DNA from 3 places in the Rhodopseudomonas sp. G2_2311 genome. Region 1 is predicted to be linked to each of the others. Evidence: predicted binding sites of a transcription regulator. Region 1 holds the regulator's gene; each other region holds the start of a gene.
What was found. The regulator PhoB, encoded in region 1, activates phosphate uptake and scavenging genes when phosphate is short. The targets are predictions, from matches to a motif close to TGTCATNNANCTGTCAT.
Positions count from the first base shown of each region.

Region 2: the regulator PhoB is predicted to act here: its motif matches at 3,494-3,510, upstream of VRZ08_RS02690 (RNA degradosome polyphosphate kinase).
Region 3: the regulator PhoB is predicted to act here: its motif matches at 4,298-4,314, upstream of phnC (phosphonate ABC transporter ATP-binding protein).

Region 1 is NZ_JAZDRK010000014.1:404-6,711, reverse strand. Features, by position in the region: gene pstA (phosphate ABC transporter permease PstA) at 1-731, shown strand, start outside; gene pstB (phosphate ABC transporter ATP-binding protein PstB) at 728-1,549, shown strand; gene phoU (phosphate signaling complex protein PhoU) at 1,573-2,289, shown strand; gene phoB (phosphate regulon transcriptional regulator PhoB) at 2,363-3,076, shown strand; gene VRZ08_RS17345 (GcrA family cell cycle regulator) at 3,426-3,935, opposite strand; gene VRZ08_RS17340 (aspartate aminotransferase family protein) at 4,412-5,623, shown strand; gene argF (ornithine carbamoyltransferase) at 5,623-6,308, shown strand, end outside.
Region 2 is NZ_JAZDRK010000001.1:562,921-569,228, reverse strand. Features, by position in the region: gene VRZ08_RS02715 (cold-shock protein) at 1-97, shown strand, start outside; gene purN (phosphoribosylglycinamide formyltransferase) at 161-814, opposite strand; gene purM (phosphoribosylformylglycinamidine cyclo-ligase) at 823-1,896, opposite strand; gene VRZ08_RS02700 (CDP-alcohol phosphatidyltransferase family protein) at 2,163-2,708, shown strand; gene VRZ08_RS02695 (DnaA/Hda family protein) at 2,739-3,428, shown strand; gene VRZ08_RS02690 (RNA degradosome polyphosphate kinase) at 3,579-5,789, shown strand; gene ppx (exopolyphosphatase) at 5,802-6,308, shown strand, end outside.
Region 3 is NZ_JAZDRK010000002.1:332,677-338,984, reverse strand. Features, by position in the region: gene VRZ08_RS04525 (hypothetical protein) at 1-195, opposite strand; gene VRZ08_RS04520 (YheT family hydrolase) at 444-1,424, shown strand; gene VRZ08_RS04515 (DUF1045 domain-containing protein) at 1,642-2,346, opposite strand; gene VRZ08_RS04510 (alpha-D-ribose 1-methylphosphonate 5-triphosphate diphosphatase) at 2,369-3,562, opposite strand; gene VRZ08_RS04505 (chloramphenicol acetyltransferase) at 3,559-4,236, opposite strand; gene phnC (phosphonate ABC transporter ATP-binding protein) at 4,416-5,228, shown strand; gene phnD (phosphonate ABC transporter substrate-binding protein) at 5,337-6,245, shown strand.

The DNA.
Region 1 (6,308 bases):
GGAATGGCCTTGCCGGCCTCAATCTCGAAGTGTTCACCCAGAACACGCCGCCGCCCGGCTCAAGCGAGGGCGGTCTTCTGAACGCGATCGTCGGCTCGGTGCTGATGACCATTCTGGGCGTCGGAATCGGCGCGCCGCTCGGGCTGTTCGCCGGTACGTATCTGGCCGAATACGGCAAGTACGACAAGCTCACCTCGGTGATCCGCTTCATCAACGACATCCTGCTCAGCGCCCCCTCGATCATCATCGGCCTGTTCATCTACGGCGCGGTGGTGGTGACGATGGGCCGGTTCTCGGCGCTCGCCGGCGCGCTGGCGCTGGCGGTGATCGTGATCCCGGTGGTGGTGCGCACCACCGAAGACATGCTGCTGCTGGTGCCGAGTTCGCTGCGCGAAGCCGCCTCGGCGCTCGGCCTGCCGCGCTCGCTGGTGATCCGCCGGATCGCCTATCGCGCCGCCCGCGCCGGCCTGATCACCGGCATCCTGTTGGCGACCGCGCGCGTCGCCGGCGAGACCGCGCCGCTGCTGTTCACCGCGCTCAGCAACCAGTTCTTCAGCCTGGATCTGACCAAGACGATGGCCAACCTGCCGGTGACCATCAACAACTTCGTCCAGAGCCCCTACGCTTACTGGAAGCAACTCGCCTGGACCGGCGCGCTGCTGATCACCCTGACCGTGCTTGCCCTGAACATTGGCGCGCGCATCATCGGCGCCGAGAGGACCACGAAATGACCGAGATCTCGATCGCCACCAGCGTTCCGTCCGCGATGCCGCCGATCGGCGCCCAGCCGGACGGCCCGGCCAAGGTGACCGTGCGCGACCTCAATTTCTACTACGGTCAGAACCACGCCCTGAAGCACATCAATCTGGCGCTCGCCACCAACCGCGTCACCGCGTTCATCGGTCCGTCGGGCTGCGGCAAGTCGACCCTGCTGCGCATCTTCAACCGGATGTATGATCTGTATCCGGGGCAGCGCGCCGAGGGGCAGGTGCTGCTCGACAACACCAACATCCTCGACCCCAAGCTCGACCTCAACCTGCTGCGCGCGCGGGTCGGCATGGTGTTCCAGAAGCCGACGCCGTTCCCGATGACGATCTATGAGAACATCGCGTTCGGCGTCCGGCTGTACGAGAAGATCTCAAAGTCCGAGATGGACGGACGTGTCGAGAAGGCGCTGCGCGGCGCGGCGCTGTGGAACGAAGTCAAAGACAAGCTCAACGCTTCCGGCCTCAGCCTGTCGGGCGGTCAGCAGCAGCGGCTGTGCATTGCCCGCACCATCGCGGTGCGGCCGGAAGTGATCCTGTTCGACGAGCCGTGCTCGGCGCTCGACCCGATCTCCACCGCCAAGATCGAAGAGCTGATCGACGAGCTGAAGGAACAATACACGATCGCGATCGTGACCCATAACATGCAGCAGGCGGCGCGCGTGTCGGAGTCGACTGCCTTCATGTATCTCGGCGAGCTGATCGAGTTCGGCCCGACCAACAAGATCTTCACCTCGCCGAGCGATCGGCGCACCCAGGACTACATCACCGGCCGGTTCGGCTGACGCGGCGGGCGAGGAGCACGGATATGGGATTCGAACATACCACCAAGGCGTTCGACGGCGATCTGCAGGATCTGACCCGGCTGGTTGCGGAGATGGGCGGATTGGCCGAGCGCCAGATCGTCGACTCGGTCGATGCGCTGATCCGGCGAGACGTCGCGCTGGCCTCGCGCGTGGTCGCGGCCGACGCCGAGATCGACCAGATGCAGCGGAGTATCGAAGAGCGCGCGGTGCTGACCATCGCGCGGCGTCAGCCGATGGCGATCGACCTGCGCGAAATCGTCGGCGCGATGCGCGTCGCCACCGATCTCGAGCGGATCGGCGATCTGTCGAAGAACATCGCCAAGCGCGTCAACGCGATCGACAACGACTTCCATCCGTTGAAGCTGATCCGCGGCCTCGAACACATGACCGATCTGGTGCAGTCGCAGGTCAAGGCCGTGCTCGATGCCTACACGGCGCACGATCTGCCGGCCGCGATGGTGGTGTGGAACGGCGACGAGGAAGTCGACGCGATCTGCACCTCGCTGTTCCGCGAGCTGCTCACCTACATGATGGAAGATCCGCGCAACATCTCGTTCTGCATCCACCTGATGTTCTGCGCCAAGAACATCGAGCGGATCGGCGATCATGCGACCAACATCGCCGAGACGGTGTTCTACATGATCGAGGGCCAGCAGATCATGGACAAGCGTCCGAAGGGCGACATGACCACGTTCGCCAACGCGACGCCCGGCAACTGACGCTGCTCTGGCGGCCGGCCCGCCGGGCCGGCGCCATGGGACGGATCGAGACGACACTGAGACGAGGACGACGATGGCTGCGCGCATTCTGGTAGTTGAAGACGAGGAAGCGCTGACGACGCTGCTGCGATACAATCTGGAATCCGAAGGTTACGAGGTCGAGACGGTGGCGCGCGGCGACGACGCCGACACCCGGATGAAGGAGCGGATTCCGGATCTGGTGGTGCTGGACTGGATGCTGCCGGGCCTGTCCGGCATCGAACTGTGCCGCCGCCTGCGGGCGCGCAGCGACACCAAGCAACTGCCGATCATCATGCTCACCGCGCGCGGCGAGGAAAGCGAGCGCGTCCGCGGGCTCGCCACCGGGGCGGACGATTACATCGTCAAGCCGTTCTCGGTGCCGGAGCTGCTGGCGCGGGTGAAGGGCTTGCTGCGCCGCGCGGCGCCGGAGCGGCTCGCTACCGTGCTGGCGTATGGTGATCTCGAGCTCGATCGCGACAAGCGCCGGGTGGCGCGGTCCGGTCGGCCGATCGATCTCGGCCCGACCGAGTATCGCCTGCTCGAATTCTTCCTGGAGCACCCGGGCCGGGTGTTCAGCCGCGAGCAGCTGCTCGACGGCGTCTGGGGCCGCGATATCTATATCGATGAGCGCACCGTCGACGTGCATATCGGCCGTCTGCGCAAGCTGCTCAATATCGGCCGCGAGCAGGACCCGATCCGCACCGTTCGCGGCGCCGGCTACGCCCTCGACGACCGCTTCGCCAAGGTCGAAGGCAGCCCGTCGTAGTTGTTAGCAGGTTTGCGACGTCGGGTGGGCAAAGCGAAGCGTGCCCACCAAGACACTCGTTTCAAATCACGATGACCGCGAGCGTGATTTAGCGACACGTGGGAACGACGCGATGGCGGCGTTTGTCGACTCTATCGCTTTTGCAATCGTTCAGCCGCGGCCTCAGCCCAACATAGCAGCGTCATCCTCCGCGAAGGCGGAGGATCCAGTACTGCAGTGAGTGGGGGGAAGTAACCGACGCTCTGGAATACTGGGTCGCCCGCTTTTGCGGGCGATGACAGTTTGGAGGTATGGCGCAGCCCTGCGCTGCACGCGCGGTTTGCCGCGGCCTCGGGCAGGCGGCGTCAGTCTAGCGCGTGGTCTTGGGAGCTGCGCGGCGGCGATCGCCGACCGGCTGATAGGCGATGCGCGAGTGATGCGCGCAGTAGGGCAGGCCCGGCAGCGACTTGCCGCCGCAGAAGAAGAATTCCGGGCTCGACGGATCGCCGACCGGCCAGTGGCAGGTGGCTTCGTTGAGTTCCAGCAGCGACAGGCGCTGGTTCATCGGAACCACGTTGTCGAAGGCGATCGGATCGGGCTCGGCTTCCACTTCGAAAGCGTGCGCCAGCGCGGTGTTGCCGCGCGCCACCGGGCGGGTCACCCTCATCATCTGCTGCACCGGGCGCGCCTTGCGCGGCCGCGGCGCTGCCGACGTGGGGCTCTTGGCCCGGCCCGACAGGCCGAGGCGGTGGACCTTGCCGATCACGGCATTGCGGGTGACGTTGCCAAGCTCGGCGGCAATTTGACTCGCCGACAGCCCGCCCTCCCACAATTTCTTCAACTGCTCGACGCGCTCGTCGGTCCAGGTCAATGCCGTCATAGTTCTATCCCTTCCTGCCGCGGGCGCCGAAGGGCGGCGCGGAACCGCGGCTGTGAGGTCGTCAAAATCTCAGCTGTCAGAATCCCTTAGCGCTCGCCGGACGACCCTTGCCGCCCCGGCGTTACGCCTCATCCGAGAACTCGAAATGGATTACAAACCGCGCACGAGATGTCGTACCCGACAGTCAAAAGGCTACAATATGCCGTGACTCGCGCGCAAGAGTCCGACCCGGTGCGTCCACACCTTCTCCTGTGAGTGAGTCCGCGAAGCCACAACAAACAGCGCGAGTGCTGCTTTCTGGCAGCACTTCGTCGAAGCTCCGTGTTGACAGTGAGTTCGACGCTTCTAGAATAATCCCACGTGCCGCCTGGAAAGGCGGCACGTTTCGTTTCCGGGGTACGTTGTCCCAGACTGCGTTCGTGTCATGCGCGTGACGCGGCCGGCCGGCGGCCCGCTATTTTCCGATCGGATCGGCCATGTCTCAGAGCGCTTCAACGTCCCATCTCCTCCCGGTTTTCGCCAGAGCGGATGTCGCGTTCGAGCGCGGCGAAGGTGTCTGGCTGCACGGAACTGATGGCGAGCGCTACCTCGACTTCACCAGCGGCGTCGCCGTCAACGCGCTCGGCCATTGCCATCCGCATCTGGTCGAAGCCTTGCAGCAGCAGGCGACCAAACTGTGGCACATGTCCAACCTGTTCAAGAGCCCCGACGGCGAGAAGCTGGCGGCGCGGCTGTGTGAACAGAGCTTTGCCGACAAGGTGTTCTTCTGCAATTCGGGTGCTGAAGCGGTCGAGTGCGCGCTGAAGATGGCGCGGCACTATCACTTCTCCAAGGGCGAGCCCGAGCGCACCCGGGTGATTACTTTCGAGGGCGCGTTCCACGGCCGCACGCTCGGCACGCTCGCCGCCACCGGCGCGGCAAAGTACCTGGAAGGCTACGGCAAGCCGCTCGACGGTTTCGATCAGTTGCCGCTCGGTGACCTCGATGCGGTGAAGGCCGCGATCGGTCCGACCACCGCCGCGATCCTGATCGAGCCGCTGCAGGGCGAGGGCGGCGTGCGCTCGCCGGAGCTGGCGTTCTTCCGCGGCCTGCGGGAGCTGTGCGACGCGCACGGCCTGCTGCTGATCTTCGACGAAGTCCAGACCGGCATGGGCCGCACCGGCGAACTGTTCGCCTATAAGCGGGTCGGCGTCGCGCCGGATTTGATGTCGCTGGCCAAGGCGCTCGGCGGCGGCTTTCCGATCGGCGCCTGCCTGTCGACCGCGGAAGCCGCGAAGGGCATGGCGCCAGGCGCACACGGCTCGACCTTCGGCGGCAATCCGCTGGCCGTCGCGGCCGCTAACGCTGTGCTCGACATCATGCTGCAGCCGGGCTTCTTCGACCACGTCAAGAAGATGTCGCTGCTGCTGAAACAGAAGCTTGCCGGTGTCGTCGATCGGCATCCGCGCGTCGTCAGCGAAATCCGCGGCGAAGGCTTGCTGCTCGGCCTCAAGGCGGTGGTGCCATCGCCGGAGCTGATCGCGGCGCTGCGGGCCGAGAAGCTGCTCACCGTCGGCGCCGGCGACAACGTCGTGCGACTGCTGCCGCCGCTGATCGTCAGCGAGGCCGAGCTTGATGACGCGATCGGGCGACTGGAGCGCGCCTGCATCACGCTTGCCGGGCAGGCGGCGCAGAAGGAGGCGGTGTGATGAGCAGCTCCAGCAACACGCCGCGGCACTTCCTCGATCTGACCGAACTGCCGACCTCCGAGCTCCGCAACATGCTGGCCGCTGCGGTCGCCATGAAGGCGAAGCGCAAGGCGAACGCCGTTGCCGACAAGCCGCTCGCCGGCAAGACGCTGGCGATGATCTTCGACAAGCCGTCGACCCGGACGCGGGTGTCGTTCGACGTCGGCATGCGCCAGCTCGGCGGCGAGTCGATCATGCTGACCGGTGCCGAGATGCAGCTCGGCCGCGGCGAAACCATCGCCGACACCGCGCGGGTGCTGTCGCGCTTCGTCGACATCATCATGATCCGCATCCTCAATCACGAGGCGCTGCTGGAGCTCGCCGCCAACGCCACCGTGCCGGTGATCAACGGCCTGACCCGCAAGTCGCATCCGTGTCAGGTGATGGCCGACGTGATGACGTTCGAGGAGCATCGCGGCCCGATCAAGGGGCGCACCATCGCCTGGACCGGCGACGACAACAACGTGCTGGCGTCGTTCGCTCACGCCGCGCAGCGCTTCGACTTCAAGCTCAACATCGCCACTCCGCCGCAGCTGTCGCCCAGCAAGGCGCTGCGCGACTGGATCAAGCAGAGCGGCGCGGCGATCACCATCGGCACCGATCCGGAGGAGGCCGTGCGCGGCGCCGACTGCGTCGTCACCGACAC
Region 2 (6,308 bases), on a different contig from region 1:
CGCTGGGCTGAGCACGCTCAACGAGAACCAGGCGATCGAGTACGATCTGGTCGAAAATCGCGGTCGTACCTCGGCGGAGAACCTGAAGATCTCCTAATTCAAGGCCGAAGGTTCGTCGGACTGCCCCCGGTCGAAAGCCGGGGGAATTTCGTGCTGCCGCTCAGCTGGCCGCGGGCACGATCAGCGTTCGCTCAGCTGCGCTTTGCGTGGCGGACCGGCAGAGATCGCCGTCGAACCGGAGCAGGCCGGCAGCGAGCAGCCGTAGCGCCTCTGGGTAGATGCGATGCTCGACCGCGAGCACGCGCGCGGCCAGCGTGTCGGGCGTGTCGTCGTCCTGCACCGGCACCGCGCCCTGGACGATGATCGGGCCTGCGTCGGTGTCCGGCGTGACGAAGTGCACGGTGGCGCCGGAGATCTTGACGCCGGCGCGCAATGCCTGGCCATGCGGATCGAGGCCGGGAAACGACGGCAGCAGCGACGGGTGGATGTTCAGCATCCGGCCGTACCAGCGCTGCGCGAACTCGGCCGTAAACAGCCGCATGAAGCCGCCGAGGCAGATCAGCTCGATGCCGCGCGTGTCGAGTTCGGCCTGCAGCTTGGCTTCGAACCCGGCGCGATCTTTGCCGAACGGCTTGCTTTCGATCACCACGGTGGCGATGCCGCTGCGTTCGGCGATCGCAAGACCGCCTGCCGTCGCTACGTTGGAAATCACCACAGCGATCTCGGCCGGAAACCCGTCCTCAGCCGCGGCTTCGATCAGCGCGGCCATGTTGGAGCCGCGCCCGGAAATCAGGATAGCAACGCGAGGCTTCATCGGCGCGCTCACCAGGCGAGGTCGAGGTGGCCATCATAGACCACACGCTGTTCGCCCTTGGCGGCAATGACCTGACCGAGCAGGTGCACGCTCTCGCCGCTGGCGGTGAGGCTCTCAGTGACCTGATCGACGGCGTCGGCCTTGACGATCATGACCATGCCGATGCCGCAGTTGAAGGTGCGCAGCAGTTCGAGCTCGGCGATCTCGCCTTGTTCGGCGAGCCACTTGAACACCGGCAGCACCGGGATCCGCGGCAGGTCGATGCCGACGCCGAGATGCTTCGGCAGCACGCGCGGGATGTTCTCGGTGAAGCCGCCGCCGGTGATGTGCGCGAGGCCTTTGATGGCGCCGGTGTCGCGGATCGCCTGCAGGCAGGACTTCACATAGAGCTTGGTCGGCGCCAGCAGCGCACCGCCGAGCGTCATCACCGGCGAGAACGGCGCCGGCGCGTCATAGGGCAGGCCGGATTTCTCGACGATCTTGCGGACCAGCGAGAAGCCGTTGGAGTGCACGCCGGAGGAGGCCAGCCCGATCACCGCATCGCCTTCGGCAATGTCCTTCGACGGCAGCAGCGTGCCGCGTTCGGCGGCGCCGACCGAGAAACCGGCGAGGTCGTAGTCGCCGTCCTTGTACAGGCCGGGCATTTCGGCGGTCTCGCCGCCGATCAGCGCGCAGCCGGACTCGCGGCAGGCTTCCGCCACGCCGGCGACGATCTCGGCGGCGGCCTCGGGATCGAGCTTGCCGCAGGCGAAGTAATCGAGAAAGAACAGCGGCTCGGCGCCTTGCACCACGAGGTCGTTGACCGACATCGCCACCAGGTCGATGCCGATGCCGGCGTGCAGCCCGGCGTCGATCGCCACCTTGATCTTGGTGCCGACGCCGTCGGTGGCGGCGACCAGCACCGGATCCTTGAAGCCGGCCGCCTTCAGATCGAACAGGCCGCCAAAGCCGCCGATCTCGGAATCCGCACCGGCCCGTGCGGTGGCGCGCACCATCGGCTTGATCAGATCGACGAGCCGGTTGCCCGCATCGATGTCGACGCCGGAGTCGGCGTAGGTGAGGCCGTGCTTCCGCTCGGTCATGCCCGGTTTTCCCAATTCAAGCTGTGCGGCACCCGGGCATCCGTCGCCAGGGCGGAGCCCGCCGTCGATTTCGCCGGCGCGACGACGCTAGACCTAAGTCCCGCTTGTCCGCGCCCAGCCGATGTTTTGGGGTGGTTACGTCGGATTCCGCCAGCGTGCAATGGCTCGCAAGGGGACCCAGCATGGTCTATGTAGAAAACCAGCCCGCTCAACCGTCGAAAGTCGAGGTTTTTCGGCGGATTTGGGCCGGAAGCCGGGAACGTTGCGTGAGCATTCCAAACATCATTACGCTTTGCCGCATCCTGTTGGTGCCGGTGATCGTCTGGGCGATCGCGTCCAATGAGATGGAAATCGCCTTCGCGGTGTTCGTGGTGGCCGGGGTCAGCGACGCGGTCGACGGGTTTCTGGCCAAGCGCTTCAACATGTCCAGCGAGCTCGGCGCGCTGCTCGATCCGCTCGCCGACAAGGCGCTGCTGGTCTCGATCTACGTCTCGCTCGGGATTTGGGGCGCGATCCCGCGCTGGCTGGTGATCCTGGTGGTGTCGCGGGACATCATGATCGTCGGTGCGGTGATGATCTCCTGGGTGTTCGGGCGGCCGATCCCGATGAAGCCGCTGATGGTGTCGAAGCTGAACACCGTTGCCCAGGTGTCGTTTGCCGCGCTGATCCTCGGCGCACTCGCCTTCGGCTTCGAACCGGCGCCTTACGACCTCTTTCTGATGGGCGCGGTGACCGTCTTGACCTTGCTTTCCGTCTCCCTCTATCTCGTCGAGTGGATGCGGCATATGAGCACGATCGAGCCAAGCCGTTGACCGCGTCGGCCGGCCGCGTTTTGGGCCGGCATGGAGCGCCCCGTGCCAGTTCGCGTTGAACCTCGACAATTAGCCCTCGACCTGCCGCATGCCGAAAGCCTGTCGCGCGAGGATTTCCTGGAAGGTTCAGCCAACACCGCGGCGCTGTCTCTGATCGAGAGCTGGCCGGACTGGCCCAACCGTATCATGATGCTGGTTGGCCCCGAGGGCAGCGGCAAGAGCCATCTGGCAGCGATCTGGGCCGAACTGGCTGGCGCACGGTCGACCGCGGCGCAGGCGCTGAATGCCGCGGCGGTGCCCGGCGCGCTGGCGACCGGCGCGGTGGTCGTGGAGGATCTCGTCCCCGGCAGCTTCGACGAGCGTGCGTTATTTCACCTAATGAATATGGCGCGGGAAGACGAGGCCTACGTGCTGTTCACAGGCCGGGTCGAGCCGGCAGCCTTGTCGATCGACCTGCGCGACCTGAAGTCGCGGCTGCGGGCCGTGCCGGTGGTGTCGTTACTGCCGCCCGACGATGCGCTGTTTCGCGCCCTGATCGTGAAGTTTTGCGCCGACCGCCAGATGTGCATCGACGCTGCGCTGGTCGGCTACCTCGCCAACCGGATCGACCGGTCATTCGTGGCCGCCCGCCAGGTGGTGGAAAAGCTCGACACCATGGCGCTGCGGCTCGGGCGTCCGGTGACCCGGGCGCTCGCCTCCGAAGTGCTGCGCGCCGACTAGCGCCCGCCCTGCGGCATATGGCGGGAAGGCGGGCCGCTTGACGGTTTCTGCGCCTCGTTTCTCAATGTCATGGAAACGTCATGCAGCGTCAGCATTGTCTCGCGGCGCCGCAGCCGCGGTGCGCCCCATCCTGGTCTGGATCAATTTCTCATGGACTCCGAGCAAGTGATTGCCATCGAAGAGAAAAAAGGCGAAGCCGAGCCGGCGTCGATGATTGCCGCCGGCCCCGAGCGATTCATCAATCGCGAGCTGTCATGGCTTCACTTCAACCGTCGGGTGCTCGAAGAATCGGTCAATCCGCACCACCCGGTGCTGGAGCGGGTGCGGTTTCTGTCGATTTCGGCCAACAACCTCGACGAATTCTTCATGGTCCGCGTCGCCGGTATCAAGGCGCAGATCCGCGAAGGCATCACCGAGCGCAGCCCGGACGGCCTGACGCCGTCCGAACAGCTCGCGCTGATCAACGAGGCGGTCTCCAAACTCGCCAGCGACCAGCAGTCGATCTGGCGGGAGCTGCGCGGCGTGCTCGCCGAATCCGGTATCCTGTTGCTGGACGGTAAGGACGTCACCAAGGCGGAGCGCGCCTGGATCGAGGATCACTTCCTCCACAACATCTTCCCGCTGCTCACGCCGCTGGCGATCGACCCGGCGCATCCGTTCCCGTTCATCCCGAGCCTCGGCTTCACCATCGGCCTGCAGCTGGCGCGGGTCTCCGACGGCAAGCCGATGAATGCGCTGATCCGGATGCCGGCGCGGATCGACCGTTTCATCCGTCTGCCCGGGAATGGGCGCGACCAGGCCGTCCGGGTGATGACGCTGGAGCAGGCGACCTCGCTGTTCATCGGGCGGCTGTTCCCCGGCTACCACGTCAAGGGGCAGGGCTCGTTCCGGATCATCCGCGACAGCGAACTGGAAATCGAGGAAGAGGCCGAGGATCTGGTGCGGCTGTTCGAGACCGCGCTGAAGCGGCGGCGGCGCGGGTCGGTGATCCGGATGGAGGTCGACTCCTCCATGCCGGAGGAGCTGCGCGTGTTCGTGCAGCGCGCGCTCACCGCGGCCGACGACGAGGTGTTCCTGGTCGACGGCGTGCTGGCGATGAACGAGCTGTCGCAGCTCACCCGGGTCGATCGTCCCGACCTCGAATTTGTGCCCTATGTGCCGCGGCATCCGGAGCGGGTGCGCGACCATGGCGGGGATATCTTCGCGGCGATCCGGCAGAAAGACCTGATCGTCCACCACCCGTATGAATCGTTCGACGTCGTCGTTCAGTTCCTGCAGCAGGCGGCGCGCGATCCCGACGTCGTCGCGATCAAGCAGACGCTGTACCGCACCTCGAACAACTCGCCGATCGTGCGCGCGCTCGCTGAAGCCGCCGAGGCCGGGAAGTCGGTTACGGCGCTTGTTGAGTTGAAGGCGCGGTTCGATGAGGAAGCCAATATCCGCTGGGCGCGCGACCTTGAGCGCGCCGGCGTGCAGGTGGTGTACGGCTTCCTGCAGCTCAAGACCCACGCCAAGCTGTCGCTGGTGGTGCGGCGCGAGGGTGGCAGCCTGACCACCTACATCCACACCGGCACCGGTAACTACCATCCGGTGACGGCGCGTATTTATACGGACTTGTCGTACTTCACCTCCGATCCGATCCTCGGCCGCGACGCTGCCCGGGTGTTCAACTACATCACCGGCTACGCCGAGCCGAGCGACATCGAGAAGATGGCGGTGTCGCCGATCACGCTGCGCAAGACCATGCTCGAGCACATTCGCGGCGAGACGACCTTTGCCCGCCACGGCAAGCCGGCCGCGATCTGGCTGAAGATGAATGCACTGGTCGACCCCGAGATCATCGACGCGCTGTACGAAGCCTCGCGCGCAGGGGTCTCGGTCGAACTGGTGGTCCGTGGCATCTGCTGCCTGCGGCCGGGCGTGCCGGGGCTGTCGGACAACATCCGGGTCAAGTCGATCATCGGCCGGTTCCTGGAGCACGGCCGTATCTATTGCTTCGGCAACGGCTACGGCCTGCCGAGTGCCAAGGCGGCGGTGTACATCTCCTCCGCCGACATGATGCCGCGCAATCTCGACCGCCGGGTCGAAGTGCTGTGCCCGATGCTCAACCCGACCGTGCATCAGCAGGTGCTGGAGCAGATCATGGTCGCCAACCTGAAAGATACCGAGCAAAGCTGGCGGTTGTTGCCGGACGGATCGTCGACGCGTATGAAGGCGGCCAAGGGCGAGGAGCCCTTCAACGTCCACAACTACTTCATGACCAATCCGAGCTTGTCCGGCCGTGGGAAGTCGCTCCAGGAATCCTCACCCCGCCGGCTCACCCGGCGTGCTGAACGTCAGCAGTCCCAGCAGTCTTCCTAAGGGACGACGACGTTGAGCAAGCAGCCGCACAGGCGCGAACCCAGCGTCGCCGTCATCGACATCGGCTCGAACTCCGTGCGCCTCGTGGTCTACGAGGCGCTGGCGCGCAGTCTGGTCACCGTCTTCAACGAGAAGGCGCTGTGCGGCCTCGGCCGCGAAGTTCAGACCACCGGGCTGCTGACGAAGGATGCCGTCAGCAAGGCGCTGGTGGCGCTCCGGCGGTTTCGTGCGCTGATCCGGGTGATGAAGGTGGGCAAGGTGTTCGCGATCGCGACCGCCGCCTGCCGCGACGCCAAGAACGGTCCCGAATTCATCGCCGAGGCCGAACGGATCTGCGGCGTCACCATCGAGATCCTGTCGGGACCGCGCGAAGCCAAGCTGTCGGCGCTCGGGGTAATCTCCGGCGTGCACAAGCCGAACGGCGTCGTCGGTGATCTCGGCGGCGGCTCGCTCGAACTGATCGATGTCCGCGGAAACGCGGTGCGCAAGGGCGTGACCCTGCCGCTCGGCAGCCTGGCT
Region 3 (6,308 bases), on a different contig from region 1:
CTAATGCTTGGTCGGGACCTGGCTGAGCAGGATGCGCTTCAGTTTGGCGCGCGCGTGCATCTCGGTGGCGGACTGCATCACCAGCCCCTTGGGCGCATCGCTGAGAGCTTCGGCCTGCGCCCATTCGGCGGCGGCGAGCCATTCCAACTCGTCGGGCGACAGGTTGCGGAAGGGAGCTGGGTCGGCGACCTTCATGGCGATTTCCTCATAGGGGCGATCCCGGCTGCTTCGGCTCCGATCGCTTGTCGTTATGGAGATCAGCTTAGGGCGATGCTGGCCCAACAACAACTGCGACATATCCGGCCGTCGCAAACGTTAGTTGCAAATGCAAAGCTAATGCGATGTTGACGCGCTCGGTTGCAGTGGCCACCATCGCGGTGGATAGCTGAGTCTCAGGTTCGTCCGACCTGTGTGTGTTTATCCCTCCTTCGATTCTGCTCGACATGACTGATCTGCGATCCTATCGCGCACCGTGGTGGTTGCCCGGCGGCCATCTGCAAACCATCTGGCCGACGCTGTTCGCGCAGCCACGGGCCTCGCAAGCCATCAAGCTCGTCCGCGAACGCTGGCGAGCGCCCGACGGCGACTTCATCGATATCGATCATCTGCCCGGGCCCGACCATGCGCCGTGGCTGGTGCTGTTTCACGGCCTCGAAGGATCGTCGGCGAGCCGCTACGCGATCGCATTTGCGCAGGGCGCGCTCGCGCGCGGCTGGCGGCTGTCGATTCCGCACTTTCGCGGCTGCTCGGGCGAACTCAATCTGGCGCCGCGCTCGTATCACTCCGGCGACTTCCAGGAAGTCGGCTGGCTGCTGGCGCGAATTCGCGACCGCGCCGATGCGCCGGTGCTCGCCGCCGGCGTCTCGCTCGGCGGCAACGCGCTGTTGCGCTGGGCGGAGGAAGCCGGAAGTGGTGCCGCAGAGATCGCGCGCGCAGTGGCGGCGGTCTCAGCCCCGCTGGATCTCGTGGCCGCCGGCGCCGCGATCGATAGCGGCGTCAACCGCCTGATCTATACCCGGCATTTCCTGCGCACGATGATTCCGAACGCGCTCGCGAAATGGCAGCAGCATCCGGGGCTGTTCGATCGCGACCGCGTGCAACGGGCAACGACTTTGCGTGAATTCGACGATGCCTTCACGGCGCCGCTGCACGGCTTTGCCGGTTTCGATGATTACTGGACCCGTGCCTCTTCCAAGCCGCATCTGCACAAGATCAAGATCCCGGCTTTGGTCGTGAACGCGCGCAACGATCCGTTCGTGCCGGCCGCCTCGCTTCCGACACCGGACGACGTCGGCACGATGGTGACGCTCTGGCAACCCGATGAAGGCGGACATGTCGGCTTCGCCACCGGTCCCTGGCCCGGCCGGGTCACCGCTATGCCCGAGGCAGTCAGCGACTGGCTCGGCTCTATCCTCAGTGGCTAGAAAGCTTCATTCATTGATTGAAGCGGACTGACCCTCGCTAAGGGGCCTGGAGTCCTCATCCTGAGGAGCCCGGCAAAGCCGGGCGTCTCGAAGGATGAGGGGCCCTTGGCTCGCGGCGCATGGTTCGAGACGGCGCTTCGCGCCTCCTCACCATGAGGTTCTGCTTGTCGTAATTAATCCGAAGCGATGTCCAGATTTTATCTAACGCGGAACTACTCTAATAGTCGGCGCTGCGCAGTTCGAATTGCGCGATGCTCTTGAACCGCGCACCTCGCGCATCCTGGCGCAGCACAGCGATCCGATCGATTGCAATCCGATCGATGCCGGTGGCCGCGAATTGTCTCCGCAGCAGCGCCAACAATTCATCGTGGCGAGCCGGATCGAGCGAACCGGTCAGCGTCATGTGAAACCGGAACTCGTCCATCACATAGGGGTAGCCCCAGCGATCGAGATAGCCGACCTGCTCGGGCGTCAGCCGTTCCGGCTTGCGCCGGGCGCGATCCTCCGCTGACAGCGGCGCCCGAAATTCATCGAAATCGCGAACGCAATCGGCCGCGAGCTGCTGCAGCGACTCGGAGGGCGTTTCCGGCACCAGCGCGATGAACCCACCGATCGGCCTGATCACCGGGCCGATCTGCGGAATCGCCCGCGGCGTTTCGGCGAAGGTCGCACAGGCCCACAACAGCTCGCTCTCGCTGCGACCGCCGATCAATCCGAACGGCGCCTTCAGGGTAGCGTGAAAGCCGTAGCCGCGCGGGTCGGCGGTGATGTCTCGCCAGTCCGCGATGGCCGCGGTCGGCGCAGCGAACGGCACGTCTTCGCCGCAGACGACATCGTAACCGAGCATCGTCGCCCCGAACTGCGCCAGAGCGCTGCCTGCGGCGGGCAGATAGTAAATCGCGTAGCGTGGAAAATTCGACATCGTCGGTGATGATAGCGTCAGATCAGGCGGCAACGCCAGCCGGGTGCGGCAGTTTGCGCGTGATCACGAAGCGCTCCGGATCGTCGACATGCACCAGCCGGCCGCCGGCGATCACCGCGACGATCCGCGGCCGCAACGCGACCCGATCATCGACCAGCAGAACGTCAGCGCGCTGCCCGCTCGCGATCGTGCCGCGCTCAGCGAGCCCGGCGGCGCGCGCAGGATTTTCCGAGATCAGCTTCCAGGCCTGCTCCAGCGGCAGGATGCCGTCATGCACCAGGCGGAACGCCGCGAGCAACGGCGCCGGATAGTAGTAGTCGGAGGCCAGTACCGAGCACAGTCCCTTGGCGATCATATCGGCCGCTTTGGTCCAGCCGGTGTGGCTACCGCCGCGCACTACGTTCGGCGAACCGAACACGATGAAATCGCCGTGCAGCGCCGCGTCGCGCGCGGTCTCCTCGGTGGTAGGGAACTCGGCGATGCCGACGCCGAGATCGCGATAACCCTGCCGCATCGCCGGGGTATCGTCGTCGTGCGACAGCATCGGCATCGACACCTCGCGGGCGATGGCGGCGAGGCGCCGGTTCGCCTGTGGCACTTCGTCGCCGCGCGCCGCGACGCGCTCGACCAGCCGATCGAATTCATCGTCGGATAGGCCAGTACGCTCGACCATCCGGTTGCGCTTCTGTGGCTTGGCGAGGTTCGCCAGCGTCGTGTCCATGTGATCGTTGAAGGCGAACAGATCGACGCGGCGATCACCGATCCACTGCGCGATCTCGTCGACCGCCTCGAGATTGAAGGTCTCGTGGCGCAGATGAATGCGGGTGTCGGCGGAAAGCCGCGGCTTGGTCAGATCGATCGCATCCAGCATCCGGCGGGCGTTGTCGGCGCTGCGCAGGCCGGGCTCCCACGACCAGGTGACGGCGTGAAAGACCGTGGTCAGGCCGTTGGCGATCGCCTGGCGGTCGCTGTCGATCAGCGCCACGTCGATCGGAAAGTCGACGCCGGGCCGCGGCATCATCTGCCGCTCGAAGGCGTCGCCGTGCAGATCGACGATGCCGGGCAGCACCAGCAGCCCGCGGGCATCGATCCGGATCGCCGCATTGCCGCTCGTGGAGCCGACCGCCGCGATGGCGCCGCCGGCAAGCTGCAACGATGCCTCGGCAATCTCGTCGCCGACCAGGGTCCGGCCGCCTTCGATCGCGATCTCGCTCATCCCATCACCTGCTGTTCTGCTGCCGGCTCTCGGTCCGATGGCTGCACTTCGGCCGCACCTTCATATCGGTCGAGGAATTCGTCCACTGACAATTTCCGGAAGTCGGGCAGCGCGGTGCGTAACGCTTCGTGGTCCCAATTCCACCACGCCAGCGCGACCAGACGCTCCGCCTGTTGCTCGGAGAAACGGCGGCGGATCGGCCGCGCCGGATTGCCGGCCACGATCGTGTAGGCCGGCACGTCCCGGGTGACGATCGCGCCTGCCGCAACCACCGCGCCGGTACCGATGTTACGGCCCGGCAGCACGATGGCGCCGTGACCGATCCAGACATCGTGGCCGATCTCGACATGATGCGAGCGGCGCCAGGCGAAGAACTCGGCGTCGTCGCTCTCGCCCTCGAAATAAGTACTGGCGCGGTAGGTGAAGTGCGCCTGGGTGGCGCGCTGCATCGGGTGATTGCCGGGGTTGATCCGGGTCATCGCCGCGATCGAGCAGAACTTGCCGATGCTGGTGTAGGTGATCTGCGAGTCGTTGACGACGTAAGAGTAATCGCCCATCGCCACTTCGTTCAGGATGGTGCGGGCGCCGACTTCGCAATAGGCGCCGAGGGTGACGTCGTGCAGCTTGGCGGTCGGATCGACGGTCGGCGCGACCGTCAGCAGTTTCGCAGCCATGGGAGTCTCGTGCGCGATGATTGGGGGTGAGCCTGTCATCGACGCCGCCTGTGACGCCGTCGTGACGCATCGATGACGCAGCGAAGACCCTGATATGTCGGCCGAACTATATCGACTGTCACACGGCTGCAAAACAACAGCGTTAGCGATTCCTCCCGAACCTGTTTCGGGAGCAGCGCATGCTGGTAGTTGAGGGTCTGACCTGCCGTTTCGGCAGCAAAGCCGCCGTAGATGGCGCATCGTTTTCGGTGGAGCGCGGCAGCTTCGTCGGGGTGATCGGCCGATCCGGCGCGGGCAAGTCGACCCTGCTACGCATGCTGAACCGGCTGGCGGAGCCGTCCGAGGGACGCATTCTGTTCGAAGGCGTCGATGTGACCGCGCTGCAGGGCCGCGAGCTGCGACAATGGCGCGCACGCTCGGCGATGATCTTTCAGCAATTCAACCTGATCGGCCGTCTCGACGTGCTGACCAATGTGCTGATGGGCCGGCTGTCCGAAGTGCCGTCGTGGCGCTCGCTGGTGCAAATGTGGCCGGAGCAGGATCGCGCCCTTGCGATCTCGGCGCTCGATCAGTTCGATATGGCGTCCTACGCGGCGCAGCGTGCCGACCAGCTCTCCGGCGGTCAGCAGCAGCGCGTCGCGATCGCCCGCGCGCTGGTGCAGCAGCCGGACATCGTGCTCGCCGACGAGCCGATCGCCTCGCTCGACCCGCGCAACACCAAGATCGTGATGGATGCGCTGCTGCGCATCAACAAGCACTTCGGCATCACCGTGCTGTGCAATCTGCACTCGCTCGATCTCGCCCGCAGTTACTGCGACCGGCTGATCGGCATGGCCTCGGGCCGCGTGGTGTTCGACGGCGCACCGGCCGCGCTCACCGACCAGATCGCGCGCGAACTTTACGATCTCGAAGCCGACGAAGTGCTCGGCGCTGCGCCGCACGTTCCGCACGGCCTTCCCGCCCCCGCATTGGCCGGCGTCGCCGTGGCCTGATCCCGGCGGCGAACGTTCGCCGTCTTCCCTATCCGGCACCGCCCGCGGCGCGTCCGCGTGCGGTCGCCGTGTTTCGACCATTCACCGACTGAAGAGACAGGAAACCTCATGATCAAGCTCCGTACTCTCGTCGCCGCCGCTGCCGCGCTGGCGTTCACCGCGCACGCCGCGCCGGCGCAGGACTGGAAGGCGAAATATCCCGAGCTGGTGTTCGGCAAGATCCCGGACGAGAACGCCTCGGGCACCACCACCCGTTGGACCCCGCTGACCGACTACCTCACCAAGCAGCTCGGCGTGCCGGTGAAGCTGCGCATCGCCAACGACTATGCGGCGGTGATCGAAGGCCAGCGCGCCGGCAACATTCACATCGGCATGTATGGCCCGGCGTCCTACGCCCGCGCCTATCTGGTCGGTGCCAAGGTCGAGCCGTTCGCCATCGAGGTCAACGGTGACGGCTCCAAGGGCTATCACTCGGTGCTGTACGTGAAGAAGGACTCGCCCTACCAGAAGATCGAGGATCTGAAGGGCAAGAACCTGTGCCTGGTCGATCCGAATTCGACCTCGGGCAACAACGTGCCGCGCTTCATGATGAACAAGATGTCGATCGATCCCGACAAGTTCTTCGCCAAGGTGATCTACGCCGGCAGCCATGAGAACGCGGTGATCGGCGTCGCTCAGGGCACTTGCGATGCGGCGTTCAATTGGTGGAACACCGAGGACGAATCCAACCTGCTGCGGATGGACCGCAAGGGCATGGTCAAGGCTGCGGACTTCCGCATCATCCTGAAGTCGGACCTGATCGTGAACTCGCCGATGGCCTATCTGTCGGACCTGCCGGAAGACCTCAAGGCGGCGATCCGCAAGGCGGTGCTCGACCTCGCCACCAACGATCCGGAAACCTTCAACAAGATCTATGAAGGCAAGGCCAAGCCCTACGCGGCGACCAGCCACAAGGACTACGAGCCGGTGGTCGAGCTGATCAAGTTCGTTGACAGCCTACGCAAGTCGAAGTCCTGACACATCCCAGCACATCATCGGACGTGGGCGGCCCACCGGTCGCCCGCGTCGTCATATCGGACA